2 regions of the Saccharopolyspora terrae genome follow, and region 1 is predicted to be linked to the other one. Evidence: riboswitches for the same ligand, from Rfam matches in the RefSeq annotation. Region 1 holds a riboswitch; the other holds the start of a gene.
The links. A riboswitch is a leader RNA that binds a small molecule or an ion and turns the genes downstream of it on or off. The one in region 1 is predicted to bind glycine.
Positions count from the first base shown of each region.

Region 2: another riboswitch for glycine. It lies ahead of gcvP (aminomethyl-transferring glycine dehydrogenase); the one in region 1 lies ahead of gcvH (glycine cleavage system protein GcvH).

Region 1 covers NZ_SMKS01000003.1:123,168-130,402, reverse strand. The annotation lists gene E1181_RS03560 (hypothetical protein) at 1-165, opposite strand, end outside; gene ald (alanine dehydrogenase) at 676-1,791, opposite strand; gene E1181_RS03550 (PucR family transcriptional regulator) at 1,971-3,524, opposite strand; glycine riboswitch at 3,635-3,730, shown strand; glycine riboswitch at 3,731-3,826, shown strand; gene gcvH (glycine cleavage system protein GcvH) at 3,880-4,251, shown strand; gene E1181_RS03540 (L-serine ammonia-lyase) at 4,283-5,638, shown strand; gene E1181_RS03535 (MarR family winged helix-turn-helix transcriptional regulator) at 5,795-6,268, shown strand; gene E1181_RS03530 (organic hydroperoxide resistance protein) at 6,265-6,681, shown strand; gene E1181_RS03525 (YidH family protein) at 6,678-7,004, opposite strand; gene E1181_RS03520 (YidH family protein) at 7,006-7,235, opposite strand, start outside.
Region 2 covers NZ_SMKS01000011.1:56,658-63,892, forward strand. The annotation lists gene E1181_RS09765 (bifunctional nuclease family protein) at 1-445, shown strand, start outside; gene E1181_RS09770 (MerR family transcriptional regulator) at 716-1,288, shown strand; glycine riboswitch at 1,372-1,473, shown strand; gene gcvP (aminomethyl-transferring glycine dehydrogenase) at 1,637-4,525, shown strand; gene E1181_RS09780 (HesB/YadR/YfhF-family protein) at 4,610-4,879, shown strand; gene E1181_RS09785 (energy-coupling factor ABC transporter permease) at 5,075-5,743, shown strand; gene E1181_RS09790 (PDGLE domain-containing protein) at 5,740-6,075, shown strand; gene cbiQ (cobalt ECF transporter T component CbiQ) at 6,076-6,843, shown strand; gene E1181_RS09800 (energy-coupling factor ABC transporter ATP-binding protein) at 6,831-7,235, shown strand, end outside.

The DNA.
Region 1 (7,235 bases):
GGAGTCCGGCTCGTGATCGTCTAACAGGGTTCGAAGGGCTTCGGTAAAGCGATACAGCTCAGTTCGGGCAATCGGTAGCAGCACTTCGGGGGCGTCTTCGCCCATCACTCGGTCCAGGGCGTCGAGCCGGTCGAGAACCGCCTTGCGCAGTGCCGTGTCCGTCACGTTTTTCTCCCACCCGTCAGCGCGTTTTCCTGCATCGGAGTTTCCGCTGGAGAGCGACGGATGATCAGTCACCCGCCGTTACTCCGATGGGTGACATCGGCATCGCGGGTTCACGCCTGCACGGGCACCCGGCGAGACTCACCCCATCGAGTGGTTATCGATTCGGCTGGCAATTGGCGGCGAAGTGCTCGCTCACGTCGTCGGCAAACCGGCGATCTTCCCCTACACTGAGAGTGGCGGCCTGCTCCCGGTGACCCCCAGGCTGGTTGAGCGGGCCGCCCCTATTTTGCCTTTTCGCGGCGAATCCGATTCCAGGATGCGGCGAATTGCGCCGCATTCGCCACTTCGGTTACCGGCCAACCAATTCGAATTGGAACTCGGTGCAAATTTCCGGCGAGGGCATCGGAAGTTGATGTGCGCAGGGGAACCTTCCTGTCACAGCAGAGCGGGCGGACTGCGGGGAAGGGAACCTTCCGCGCAACCCGCCCGCTCGCCAGGTGCCGAGAGACGTCAGCCCAGGACGCTGCTCAGCGCCACGGAGCTGCGGCCGTGCGCCTCGGCGACGGCTCGGTTGACCAGGTCGCCCGCGTGGGTGTTGAGACCGCCGGCCAGCGCGGCATCCGCGCGGCACGCCTGCTGCCAACCGGCGTCGGCGAGGCGCAGCACGTAGGGGAGCGTCACGTTGGTCAGCGCGTGCGTGGAGGTGGTGGGCACCGCGCCCGGCATGTTCGCCACGCAGTAGAAGACCGAGTCGTGCACCCGGTAGGTCGGGTCGTCGTGCGTGGTCGGCCGGGAGTCGGCGAAGCATCCGCCCTGGTCGATGGCGATGTCCACCAGCACGCTGCCGGCCTTCATCTCCGAGACCAGGTGGTTGGACACCAGTTTGGGGGCCTTCGCGCCGGCGATCAGCACCGCGCCGATCACCAGGTCAGCAGCGCGCACCGATTGCTCGACCGTGTAGCGGTTGGACGCGACCGTGCGGATCTGGCCGTGGAAGTCGCGGTCGATCTCGCGCAGCTTGTCGACGTTGGTGTCCAGCAGCTCCACGTCGGCGCCCATGCCCAGGGCCACCCGAGCCGCGTTGAGTCCGGCGACACCGCCGCCGATCACCACGACCCGCGCCGGGTGAACCCCGGGAACTCCGCCGGGCAGCACACCACGACCGCCGCTGGGCGCCATCAGCGAATGCGCACCCACCAGCGGCGCCAACCGCCCGGCGACCTCGCTCATCGGCGCCAGCAGCGGCAGCCCGCCGTCTTCGGTCTGCACGGTCTCGTAGGCGATGCCGGTGATGCCCGAGGTCAGCATCGCGTCGGTCAGCTCAGCGGAGGCGGCCAGGTGCAGGTAGGTGAACAGCACCTGGTCCCGGCGCAGCCGCGGGTACTCCTCGGCGATCGGCTCCTTGACCTTGAGCACGAGGTCGCCTTCGGCCCACACGTCGTCGGCCGCGGCCAGCACCTTCGCGCCGGAGGCGAGGTAGTCCTCATCGGGAATGGAGGAGCCGGCACCGGCGTCCGCCTCGACGAAAACGTCGTGACCACGGGCGGTCAACTCGTGCACACCGGCTGGGGTGATCGCGACCCGGTACTCGTTGTTCTTGATCTCGCGAGGCACTGCGATCTTCACCGTGGGGTCCTTTCGTCGTGTGAAAACAACGATCGGACGACGTGACCCACAGCGCATCATTTCCACGGCATGAGATTGGGCGGGGGTGTTTGTGCCACCAGCACAACGTCGGTGCTCGCGGGCAGGGCAGAAGCGACAGAACGGTTCCCGTGCTCGCGATCCCCCGCGCGCGCCCGGGCTCAGCCGTGCTGGGCCCAGCGCTCGGCCAGCAGCTGCACCAGGAGGGCGGACCGGACGTCCGGGTCGTCGAGGTCGACCTCCACCAGCTGGCCGATCCGCTTCATCCGGTACCGGAAGGTGTTGGGGTGCACCCGGAGCTCACGGCCCGCCTGCCGGGGATCGCCCGGGTGCCGCAGCCAGGCGTGCAGGGTGGCCTGGTAGTCGGTGCCCTGCCCGCGATCGTGCTCGCGCAGCACCGCCAAAGGACCCAGCGCGGCAACACCGGCGTCGGTGGCGGCGCCCGCCATCCGGCTGAGGACCAGCAGGTGCCACAGGTCCTCGTAAACCGCGACGGGCTGCCGCACCAGCCCCGTGCGCAGCATCCCGATCAGCTCATCGGCCTGGGCTCGGGAGCTCGGGATGTCGGTGACCGCCACGGACGTTCCCACCGCGACGAGCGGGCGAGGGGACAGGTCGTGCGACAGCAGCGCCTGGCGCAGCTCCGGCCAGCCGCCCCCGCGAGCCTTGTCAGGCACCAGCGCGTAGAGCACGGTGCCGATCTCGGTGACCAGCGGTCGTCGTCCGATGCCCCGCGTGATCCACTCCCACATCGCCAGCCGCTGCCCTTCGGCCGGTTCGTCGGAGGCGGGCATCTCGATCGCGATGACGCGGTGCTCCTCGTTGGGCACCGCCAGCTCGCTGGCCGCCGCCCGCCAGCCGTCGCTGCCGTCGAGCAGCAGCCGCACCTGCTCGGCCGTCCTCCGCCGCTGCACGTCGGCGACCGCGCGCCAGCGCAACAACTGCAGCGCCACCAGCGGTGCCGTGTCGGCGAAGGCGGTCGCGCGCTCCTCCGAGACGGGGCCGGGCACCACCGCCCACATCGAGCCGAGCAGCTCGCCGCCCATCCTGATCGGCATCACCAGGCGCGGCAGCGTCCCGTCCTGCTGAGCGGGCACGAAGATCGCCGAACTGCCCTTGGTGAGCTGCCGGAACGTGCCTCGGGCGCGGAACTTCGCGAGCACGTCGTCCGGTTGCTTGCGGCCCATGATCGTGGAGACCCGCGCCGGATCGGTCAGGTCCTGCCGGGCCGAATACGCCAGCACCTGCGAATGGGCGTCTTCGATGGTCACCGGCGCGTCCACGACGTCGGCGACCGCGTCGGCGAGCCGGAACAGGTCCGCGACACCGATGCCGCTCTCCTCCGCCTGCCTGATCCCGCCCGCCAGGGCCGCGCGGATCAGCCACACCAGCTGCGCCCACGCGGTGCCCGGACGCACCTCCACCAGCGCCACATCCGCGCCCCGCGCGGCTTCCACGACAGCGGCCTCAGCGGACACCGGTGGCTTGAGCAGCACCGCGGCCGCGCCTTGCTCGCCGCAGTCGCGCACCAGCCGCACCGCCTGCTCGACGTCGCCGATCCCCACCCCCAGCACCAGGTCGCCTCCGGTCGCCGTCGTGGGCTGATCCGGTTCGGCGATCACCACGTCGCCGGCGACGGTGTTGGGTTCCGGGCTGAACACTGTGCGCAGCAGGGCCGGGCCCACTCGCTCGACCAGCGCCCGGATGTCGAGCATCGAAGGGTCCTCCTCGACCAAGGACGTGCCGGCGGAGATCACATGTCCATTGACAGTCTCGCTGGCCCGTTTATCGTTGCTGAGCAAGCCGACAATCGCATACCGGCCATCGACCCCGTGCGGGAGAGACCCTGCCAGCAGTGCAGGGCGCCGAAGGAGCAACACTCCCCAGCAAACTCTCAGGCACCCATGACCGCTCGGGCGAGGCAACTCTGGAAAGCGTCCGTCGTCACCGACGGGCCACCCACGGTGCAAGCCGCTCGCGCGGCGAAGCTCTCAGGTTCCGCAACAGAGGGGGAGGCCCAGCCGAAACCGGGGACGCACGTCCCTTCGAAACAGCTATGGAGCCTCCCTCATGTCGCTGCCCACGAACCTGTCCTACACCGAAGAGCACGAGTGGATCGAGGACCGCGGCGAGATCGCGCGGATCGGCATCACCGAGCACGCCGCGGGCGCCCTGGGTGACATCGTCTTCGTCCAGCTCCCCGAGGTCGGCGACCAGATCGAGTCCGGCCAGGCGTGTGGCGAGCTGGAGTCCACCAAGTCCGTCAGCGACCTGTTCGCGCCCGTCACCGGCGAGGTCGTGGCCATCAACGAGTCCGTTGTGGACGACCCGGCCGTGGTCAACGCCGACCCCTACGGCGAGGGCTGGCTGATCGAGGTGCGCGTGACCGAGACGGGTGCGACCCTCACGGCCCAGCAGTACTCGGAATTGATCAACGAGTAGCCGCGGAGCCCGGAACGAGGCGAGGCGATCAATGACGATCAGTGTCTTCGACCTGTTCTCGGTGGGGATCGGCCCGTCCAGTTCGCACACCGTGGGGCCGATGCGCGCAGCGCAGCGGTTCACCGCGAAGCTGCGGTCGAACGGGACCATCTCCAGGGTCAACAGGGTCAAAGCGGAGTTGTTCGGTTCCCTTGGCGCGACCGGTCGCGGTCACGGCAGCCCGAACGCGGTCCTTCTCGGGTTGGAAGGGCATCGCCCGGAGTCGGTGGATCCGGTGGCTGGCGCGCAGCGCGTCGACGAAATCGACAGGAGCGGGTTGCTGCGGCTCGGCGGTGATCACGTGCTGTCCTTCACCAGCGCGCGAGATCTGGTGCTGCACCGGCGCAAATCGCTGCCGGAACACCCCAACGGCATGCGCTTCACCGCCATCGGCAACGACGGGAGCGAGCTGGAGTCGGCGGTCTACTACTCGGTGGGCGGCGGCTTCGTCGTGGACGAGGACGCGGCCAGTGCCGACCGGATCAAGGCGGATGACACGGCGGTTCCCATGCCCTTCAGCACGGGCGCCGACCTGCTGATCCGCAGCGCCGAGTCGGATCTGCCGATCAGCGGGGTGATGCTCGCCAACGAGCTGTCGTGGCGGGAGGAACCCGCGGTGCGGGCGGGGCTGCTGGACATCTGGCGGGTGATGCGGGAATGCGTCGACAATGGTTGCCGCAACACCGGTGAGCTGCCCGGCGGCTTGAAGGTGCGCAGGCGCGCGGCCGAGTTGGCCGCGAAGCTGACCGATCGGGACGATCCGCTGGAGTGGGTCACCCTGTTCGCGCTGGCGGTCAACGAGGAGAACGCCGCGGGCGGGCGCGTGGTGACCGCGCCGACCAACGGCGCGGCGGGCATCGTGCCCGCGGTGCTGCACTACTACGCGCGGTTCGTGCCTGGTGCCGACGAGGACGGCGTGGTGCGCTTCCTGCTCACGGCCGGGGCGATCGGCGTGCTGTTCAAGGAGAACGCGTCCATCTCCGGCGCGGAGGTCGGCTGCCAGGGCGAAGTCGGTTCGGCGTGCTCGATGGCCGCGGCCGGGTTGGCCGAAGTGCTCGGCGGCACGCCGAGCCAGGTGGAGAACGCCGCGGAGATCGCGATGGAGCACAACCTGGGGCTCACCTGCGATCCGATCGGCGGGCTGGTGCAGATCCCGTGCATCGAGCGCAACGCGGTGGCCTCGGTCAAGGCGATCACCGCTGCCCGGATGGCGTTGCGCGGCGACGGCACGCACTTCGTGTCCCTCGACAAGGTCATGAAGACGATGCGGGAGACCGGGCGCGACATGAAGGACAAGTACAAGGAGACCGCGCGCGGCGGCTTGGCCGTCAACGTCATCGAGTGCTGAGCGGCGGCCCGAGGTGAGGATGGGAACCTTCCTGTCATCGCCTCGGGCCGCCTCGCTGCGCTGACCTGCGGAATCCGAAACCCCCTGTGATCGACCACGGGACGCTTGCGCGCCATTGAGTTGTGCACAACTGAATTGTGCGCTACTATTCTTCTCGTGACGACGGAATCGGGATCGACGCTGGATCGGCTGCTCTGCTTCGCGCTGCACAGCGCGTCGCGGGCCTTCACCAACCTCTACCGGCCGTTCCTCGACGAGGTCGGTCTGACCTACCCGCAGTACCTCGTGATGCTGGTGCTGTGGGAGCGCGAGTCGCTGACGGTCAAGGAGCTGGGAGGCCTCCTCCGGCTCGATTCGGGAACGTTGTCGCCGCTGCTGAAACGACTCCAGACCCGCGGGCTGCTCGTCCGCTCGCGCAGCGAGGCCGACGAGCGGTCCGTTCGCGTCGAGGTCACCGACGAAGGACGCGCGTTGTGGCAGCAGGCGCGCGACATCCCGCAGCGGATGGTCTCCGCCACCGGGATGGACCTCGGCGAGGTCGAGCAGCTGCGGTCCACATTGGAAAACCTGACGACCACGTTGAACGACGCGGCACGCCGGGTCACCGAGAATCGGGAGACGAAGCGATGACAGTTCTCTACACGGCGGAGGCCACCGCGACCGGCGAAGGCCGCAGCGGACGCACCCGCACCTCGGACGGCTTGGTCGACCTCGAACTGGCCATCCCCAAGGAGATGGGCGGCCCCGGCGGCGCCACCAACCCCGAGCAGCTGTTCGCGGCCGGCTACTCCGCCTGCTTCCACAGCGCCCTCCAGCTCGTCGCCCGCAAGCAGAAGGTCGAGATCGAAGGCTCGTCGGTCACCGCCGAGGTCGGGATCGGCCCGAACGGAGACGGAGGCTTCGCCCTCAACGTCGCCCTCCTCGTCGAACTGCCCGGCGTGCCCGAAGAACAGGCTCAGCAGCTCGCCGAAGCCGCGGACGCGGTGTGCCCGTACTCCAACGCGGTGCGCGGCAACATCGCCCTCGAAGTCCGCGTCGCCTAAGCGAACAGGACGTACACCGCGCCGGTCGCCCCGGCGAGCATCGCCAGCACCGCTGTCGCGGCGGGCAAAGCCCCGCCCGGCAGCGGTGCTTCCGCGCGCAGGCGCCGATCGCTGCGCTGGTGGCGCCGCCACACCAGCCACGCCACCACCCCGCTGGTCGGCAACGTCGCCAGCGCGCAGACGACCGCGGCCATCGCGCTGTGGTGCGAGATCAGCTTGAGCAGCACCAGCAGGCTCACGATGAACGCCAACGCCGTGCGCAACCAGGCGAGGGTCGTGCGCTCGATCTGCAAACCCGGATCCCAGGGCTGGTGCTCGCCCACCTCAGAACCCGGTCACGAACAGCAGCACGCAGGCCGCCACACCGATCACGCCCAACCCGTAGCCCAGCACAGGAGCCAGCCGCGGAGCCGGAAGCGGCTTGCCCCGGCGCAGAGCCCGTTCGGTGGCCACCCACCTGGTGAAAGCCGTACCGCTGCACAGAACCCCGGCCAGCAGCAACGCGACCGCCAGCACCGTGCGGATGTCGCTGGGCTCAGCGGCAACGGCGTTGA
Region 2 (7,235 bases), on a different contig from region 1:
AGTTGAACTACCAGCCAACCAGCCGATCCTGCTGTTGCGCGAGGCTCAGGGCGAGCGCTACCTGCCGATCTGGATCGGGTCGGTCGAAGCGACGGCCATCGCCCTGGAGCAGCAGGGCGTGCGGCCCCAGCGGCCGCTCACGCACGACCTGCTCAAGGACGTCATCGGAGCCCTGGGACGCGACCTGGAGCAGGTGCGGATCACCGACCTGCAGGAGGGCACCTTCTTCGCCGAGCTGGTGTTCGACGGTGATGTGCGGGTGTCCGCGCGGCCGAGCGACTCGGTGGCGCTGGCGCTGCGCATCGGAGTTCCGATCCACGCCGACGAGTCGGTGCTCGACGAGGCCGGGTTGATCATTCCGGACGAGCAGGAGGACGAGGTGGAGAAGTTCCGCGAGTTCCTCGACTCCGTCTCCCCGGAGGACTTCCGCGGTGCCGACACCTGAGGACCGGCGCTTCGGGAACTAGTCCGAACAGACCACACCGGCCCCCGGGTTGCACCAGCAGCCCGGGGGCCGGGTTCTTGCTCCGGCGAACGAGAGCGCCCGCGGCCCGCGCGTCGCGTTGACCCGCCTGCTGAGTGGGCATACCTTCGGACTTACGCGAATTGCCCCGGTGTGATTCAGCCGGTGTACGGCTTCGCGGCCCTGGATCGAAACGGTCCGGGCGCTGGTGATCGTCGTCGTCGGCTTCGGGCCGGACGAGGGGAGGCAGGCGTGGTGGAGGAAGCAGCGACCTCGGATGCTGCGGAGCAGGGTGAGCTGTTCCCCGACGCCTCTGCCCCGGACGAGCTGGTCGGTTACCGCGGGCCGGCGGCCTGCCAGATCGCGGGCATCACCTACCGGCAGCTCGACTACTGGGCTCGCACCAAGCTGGTCGGGCCGTCCATCCGCGGCGCAGCCGGGTCGGGCTCGCAGCGGTTGTACTCGTTCAAGGACATCCTGGTGCTCAAGGTCGTCAAGCGCCTGCTGGACACCGGGGTGTCGCTGCACAACATCCGGGTCGCGGTGGAGCACCTGCGCAAGCGCGGCGTTCAGGACCTGGCGAAGCTGACGCTGTTCAGCGACGGCACCACGGTCTACGAGTGCACCTCCGCGGAGGAGGTGGTCGATCTGCTGCAGGGCGGACAGGGAGTGTTCGGCATCGCGGTCAGCGGTGCGATGCGCGAGATCAGCGGGACCATCCACGAGTTCCCGGCCGAGCGGGCCGACGGTGGCGAGAACATCGAGTCGGCGATCAACGACGAGCTCGCGGCCCGCCGACGCGACCGCCAGGCGGAGACCGGCTGAACGACCGGCATCGTCCATGTGTGCGGTAGCCGACATTGATGGTCTGATAAACCGCGTTGATCGGGTAGTCTGAGCGCCATCGCCGACCCCGTGCGGGAGAGTCCGGTCCTGGTCCTGCCAGGGCAGGCGCCGAAGGAGCAACTCTCCCCGACAACCTCTCAGGCCACCTGGACCGCACGGGCGAGATACCTCTGGAAAGCGGGCACACCTAGTGAGTGGGCCCCGCCGACGGTGCAAGCCCGGTCCGCCGGGTGAAGCTCTCAGGCGTTCGCTCCGCGAACGGGGACAGAGGGGGAGAGCAGCATCTGCTGCCGCCCTTTGTTCGCCGCGATGAGTGAGGTTTTGGCGATGACCGACGCGACGCACGACCGCATCCCTCTGGCCGCGCTGGAGCACGGCAGGCCGTTCGCTGACCGCCACGTCGGGCCGATGCCCGCCGAACTGGCCCGCATGCTCGACGTCATCGGCGTCGGCTCCCTGGAAGAACTGGGCCAGAAGGCCGTGCCGGACACCATCCGCGAGGGAGACCTGCAGCTGTCGCTGCCGGAACCGGCCACCGAGACCGAGGCGCTGGCGGAGCTGCGCGACCTCGCCGGTCGCTGCACCCCGCACACCGAGATGATCGGCCTGGGCTACTACGGCACGGTCACCCCGCCGGTGATCCTCCGCAACGTGCTGGAGAGCCCCGCCTGGTACACGGCCTACACGCCCTACCAGCCGGAGATCTCGCAGGGCCGGCTGGAGGCGCTGCTGAACTTCCAGACCGTGGTCGCCGACCTGGCCGGGGTTCCGGTCTCCAACGCCTCGATGCTCGACGAGGCCACCGCCGCGGCCGAGGGCATGACCCTGGTGCGCCGCGCGGGCAAGTCCAAGTCGTCGCGCTTCCTGGTCGACGCCGACACGCTGCCGCAGACCATCGCGGTCATCGAGACCCGCGCCGAGCCGCTGGGCATCGAGGTCGTGGTGGCCGACCTGACCTCGGGTGAGCTGCCCGAGGGCGAGTTCTTCGGGGCGCTGCTGTCCTACCCGGGTGCCTCCGGCGCGGTGCGCGACCAGGAGGCGCTGATCGCCGCGATCCACGAGCGCGGCGCGAAGGTCGTCGTGGCCACCGACCTGCTGGCGCTGACGCTGCTGCGCGCGCCCGGCGAGATCGGTGCCGACGTCGTCGTGGGCAACACCCAGCGCTTCGGCGTGCCGATGGGCTTCGGCGGTCCGCACGCCGGGTTCATGGCCGTCGCCAAGGGCCTGGAGCGGCAGCTGCCGGGCCGTCTGGTGGGCGTGAGCGTCGACGTCGAGGGCAACCAGGCCTACCGGCTCGCGCTGCAGACCCGCGAGCAGCACATCCGCCGTGAGAAGGCCACCAGCAACATCTGCACCGCGCAGGTGCTGCTGGCCGTGGTCGCCTCGATGTACGCGGTCTACCACGGCCCGGACGGGCTCAAGGCGATCGCGACCCGCGCGCACCGGATGGCCAGCGTGCTCGCCGAGCAGCTGCGCCGCGGCGGCGTCGAGGTCGTGCACGGCGAGTTCTTCGACACCGTGGTCGCCAAGGTCCCCGGCAAGGCCGACGAGGTGCTGGCCGCCGCGCGCCGTGGCGGGGTGAACCTGCGCCGCGTGGACTCCGACCACGTGGGCATCAGCTGCGACGAGACCACCACCCGCGCCCACCTGGCCGTGGTGTGGGAGGCCTTCGGCGTGACCGCCGGTGACGTCGAGCAGCTCGACGTCGAGACCGACGACGCGCTGCCGGGCGCGCTGGCCCGCACGTCGGAGTACCTGACGCACCCGGTGTTCCACACGCACCGCTCCGAGACCTCGCTGCTGCGCTACGTGCGGCAGCTGTCGGACAAGGACATCGCGCTGGACCGCAGCATGATCCCGCTGGGCTCGTGCACGATGAAGCTCAACGCGACCGCGGAGATGGAGCCGATCACCTGGCCCGAGTTCTCCTCGCTGCACCCCTTCGCGCCCGCGCAGGACGCCGAAGGCCTGCTCAAGGTCGTCTCCGACCTGCAGGAGTGGCTCGCGGAGGTCACCGGCTACGACGCGGTCAGCCTGCAGCCCAACGCGGGCAGCCAGGGCGAGTTCGCGGGCCTGCTGGCCATCCGCGCCTACCACCACAGCCGTGGTGAGGCCGAGCGCGAGGTGTGCCTGATCCCGGCGAGCGCGCACGGCACCAACGCCGCCAGCGCCGTGATGGCCGGGATGCGCGTGGTCGTGGTCCGCTGCGACGAGCAGGGCAACATCGAGATGGACCACCTGCGCGAGCTCGTCGGCAAGCACGCTCAGGACCTCGCCGCGATCATGATCACCTACCCGTCCACCCACGGCGTCTACGAGGACACCGTGCGGGAGGTCTGCGGGCTGGTGCACGACGCGGGCGGTCAGGTCTACGTCGACGGCGCGAACCTCAACGCGCTGATCGGGCTGGCCCGGATGGGCAAGTTCGGCTCCGACGTCTCGCACCTGAATCTGCACAAGACCTTCTGCATCCCGCACGGCGGTGGCGGTCCGGGCGTGGGCCCGATCGGCGTCCGCGAGCACCTCTCGCCGTTCCTGCCCAACCACCCGCTGCAGCCCGCCGCCGGCCCTGCGACCGGTGTCGGCCCGATCAGCGCCGCCCCGTGGGGCAGCGCCTCGATCCTGCCGATCTCCTGGGCCTACGTGCGGATGATGGGCGCCGACGGCCTGCGCCGCGCGACCCTGACCGCCGTGGCCGCCGCGAACTACGTGGCGCGGCGGCTGGGCGAGTACTTCCCGGTGCTCTACACGGGTGCGGGCGGCCTCGTCGCCCACGAGTGCATCCTCGACCTGCGGCAGATCAGCAAGACCAGCGGCATCACCGTCGACGACGTCTCCAAGCGGCTCGCCGACTACGGCATCCACGCCCCGACGATGTCGTTCCCGGTCGCGGGCACGCTGATGGTCGAACCGACCGAGAGCGAGAACCTCGCCGAGCTGGACCGCTTCTGCGAGGCGATGATCGCCATCCGCGCCGAGATCGACAAGGTCGTCGCAGGTCAGTGGCCCGCCGACGACAACCCGCTGGTCGGTGCCCCGCACACGGCGGCCAGCCTCGCCAAGGAGTGGGACCACGCCTACTCCCGCGAGGAGGCGGCCTACCCGCTGGGCACGGACGCGATCAAGGTGTTCCCGCCGGTCCGGCGCATCGACGGTGCCAAGGGCGACCGCAACCTGGTCTGCTCCTGCCCACCGTTGGCGGCGTACCAGAGCTGAGTCGGCGGGTCGGTTTGCGCGTCCGGTCGCGACGATGACACGGTGGCCCCTTCAACCGACCGGCTCCGAGAGGAGTTGAGCACCATGCTCACCATCAGTGAGAGCGCCGTTGAGGTCATCAAGCTCGTCCTCGTCGGCGGCGACTCTCCGGCCAGCTCGGGCTTGCGCATCGCGCCGGCCGGGCAGGGGCTGCAGGCGTCGATCGCCGAGGAACCCCAGGAGGGCGACGAGGTGATCGAGGAGAACGGCGTCCGGATCTTCCTGGAGAAGGAGGTCTCGGAGCTCCTGGGCGACAAGACCCTGGACGCCGAGAAGGACAGCAACGGCGAACTCGCACTGGCCGTGCGGGACTGACCCGATCAGGACTTGAGCCGTCGACCCGGGCGTTGCGCCCGGGTCGACGGCTTTTTCGGGCCTGATTGCGACGAGCACCTCTTGCCAGGACCTGGTGATAGCGGGTGATCGGCAACTACCCTTGACCGGCGGTTGTTCCACCCGGGAGCACCGGCTCGCAGGAGAGGAAGTCCAGTGCCGACCACGACGCTCGCCATGCACATGAGCGACGGGCTGCTCGACGCCCGCACGGCGGTCCTGTTCGCCGTCGTGGCGATAGCCGGCCTGGCGGTGGCGCTGGTGCGCGCGAGGGCCGATCTGGACGACCGAACGGCCCCGATGGCCGGGCTGGTCGCGGCGTTCGTCTTCGCCGCGCAGATGATCAACTTCCCGGTGCTGCCCGGTGTGAGCGGACACCTGCTCGGCGGTGCGCTGGCCGCGATCCTGGCGGGCCCGAGGGTCGGGGCGCTGTGCGTGGCGATCGTGCTGGTCGTGCAGTCGTTGCTGTTCGCCGACGGCGGCCTGACGATGCTCGGCGCGAACATCACGAACATGGCGTTGATCGGCACCGCCGTCGGCTACCTGGTGGCGCTCGCGCTGCGGAAGCTGGCCACTCGCAGCCGCGCCGGGCTGCTGGCCACCGCGTTCATCGCGGGGTGGGTCAACACCGTGCTCGCCTCCTGCGGGTTCCTGCTCGAGTACGCCATCGGTGGGGCCGCCGGGTTCGGCCTGGCCACGGTCTCGGTGGCGATGATCGGCGTGCACTGCCTGATCGGGCTCGGCGAGGGTCTGATCACCGCCGCCACGGTCGGCGCCGTCGCCTCGGCCCGGCCGGACCTGGTCCACCTGTTGCGCGGTGCCCGGCGCGAGGAGGTCGCCCGATGAAGCGCTTTCTGCTGATCTTCGCCCTGGTCGTGCTCGCCGTCGCCGGGGGAGTCGCCTACTTCGCCGACTCCGACCCGGACGGTCTCGACGCCGTCACCCAGCAGGGCTGCGCGGTGGTGCAGACCGAGCGCGGCGAGTCGCTGGAGGGCAACTGCATCGCCCAGCACGCGGGCGACCACGCCTTGGCCGACGGCCCGCTGGCCGACTACGCCGTCGGCGGTGACGAGAGGTTCACCGGTGTCGCCGGGGTCATCGGCGCGGTGGTCACCCTCCTCGCGGCGGGCGGGCTGTTCTGGGGACTGCGTCGCCGCTCCGGTTCAGAGGAGGCGTAGGTGGGCACCGGGCACGCCGACGCCCTGCACCTGCCCGGTGACACGGCGGTGCACCGGCTCGACCCGCAGGTGAAGATCACCGCTGCGTTCCTGCTGGTGCTGTGCGTGGTGGCCACGCCGCGCGAGATCTTCTGGGCCTTCGGCGGCTACGCGGTGCTGCTCGCCGCGCTGGCCGCCGTCGCGCGCATCCCGCCGCGCTGGCTGGCCGCGCGACTGCTGATCGAGGTGCCGTTCGTGGTGCTGGCGCTGCTGCTGCCGTTCACCGCGGGCGGCCCGAGCACCGAGGTCGCCGGCGTCGGGCTGTCCACCGAAGGGCTGCTGGCCGGGTTCAACATCATGGCCAAGGGCACGCTCGGTCTCGGGACCTCGCTGCTGCTGGCGGCCACCACCGCGCCGCGCGAGATCGTGCTCGGCCTGCAGCGGCTGCGCGCGCCGAAGCTGGTGATCACCATCATCACCCTGATGCTGCGCTACGCCGAGGTGATCGTCGCCGAAGCCGGCCGGATGCGGATCGCGCGGATCTCCCGGGGGCACGACCCCCGGTTCCTGTGGCAGGTCGGGGCGACCGCGCGCGGCGTCGGCAGCCTGTTCATCCGCTCCTACGAGCGCGGCGAGCGCGTGCACCTGGCGATGCTCTCGCGCGGGTGGGAAGGCGAGATGCCGGAGCTGGAACCGGCTCGCCGCACCTCGTGGAAGACCTGGAGCACGGGCCTGGCCGCGCCCGCCGCAGCGGCCGTCGTACTGGGGGTGTCGTTGTGGACCGCGTGACCGAGCAGCCCGCCGGGGTCCGCGAAGCGGTGACCGCGCCCGCGCTGGAGATCTCCGGTCTGGCGCACGCCTACCCGGACGGGCATCGCGCGCTGCACCACGTCGACCTGCGGGTCGAGCCGGGAGAGCGGGTCGCCGTGCTCGGCCCCAACGGCGCGGGCAAGACGACGCTGACCCTGCACCTCAACGGCGTGCTGCGGCCCACGGCGGGTGGCATCACCGTGGGCGGGCTGCCGGTGGAGCCCCGGCACCTCAAGGAGATCCGCCGCCGCGTCGGCCTGGTCTTCCAGGACCCCGACGACCAGCTGTTCATGCCGACCGTCCGGGAGGACGTCGCGTTCGGACCGGCCAACTTCGGGGCGCGAGGCGCCGAGCTCGAACAGCGCGTCCGG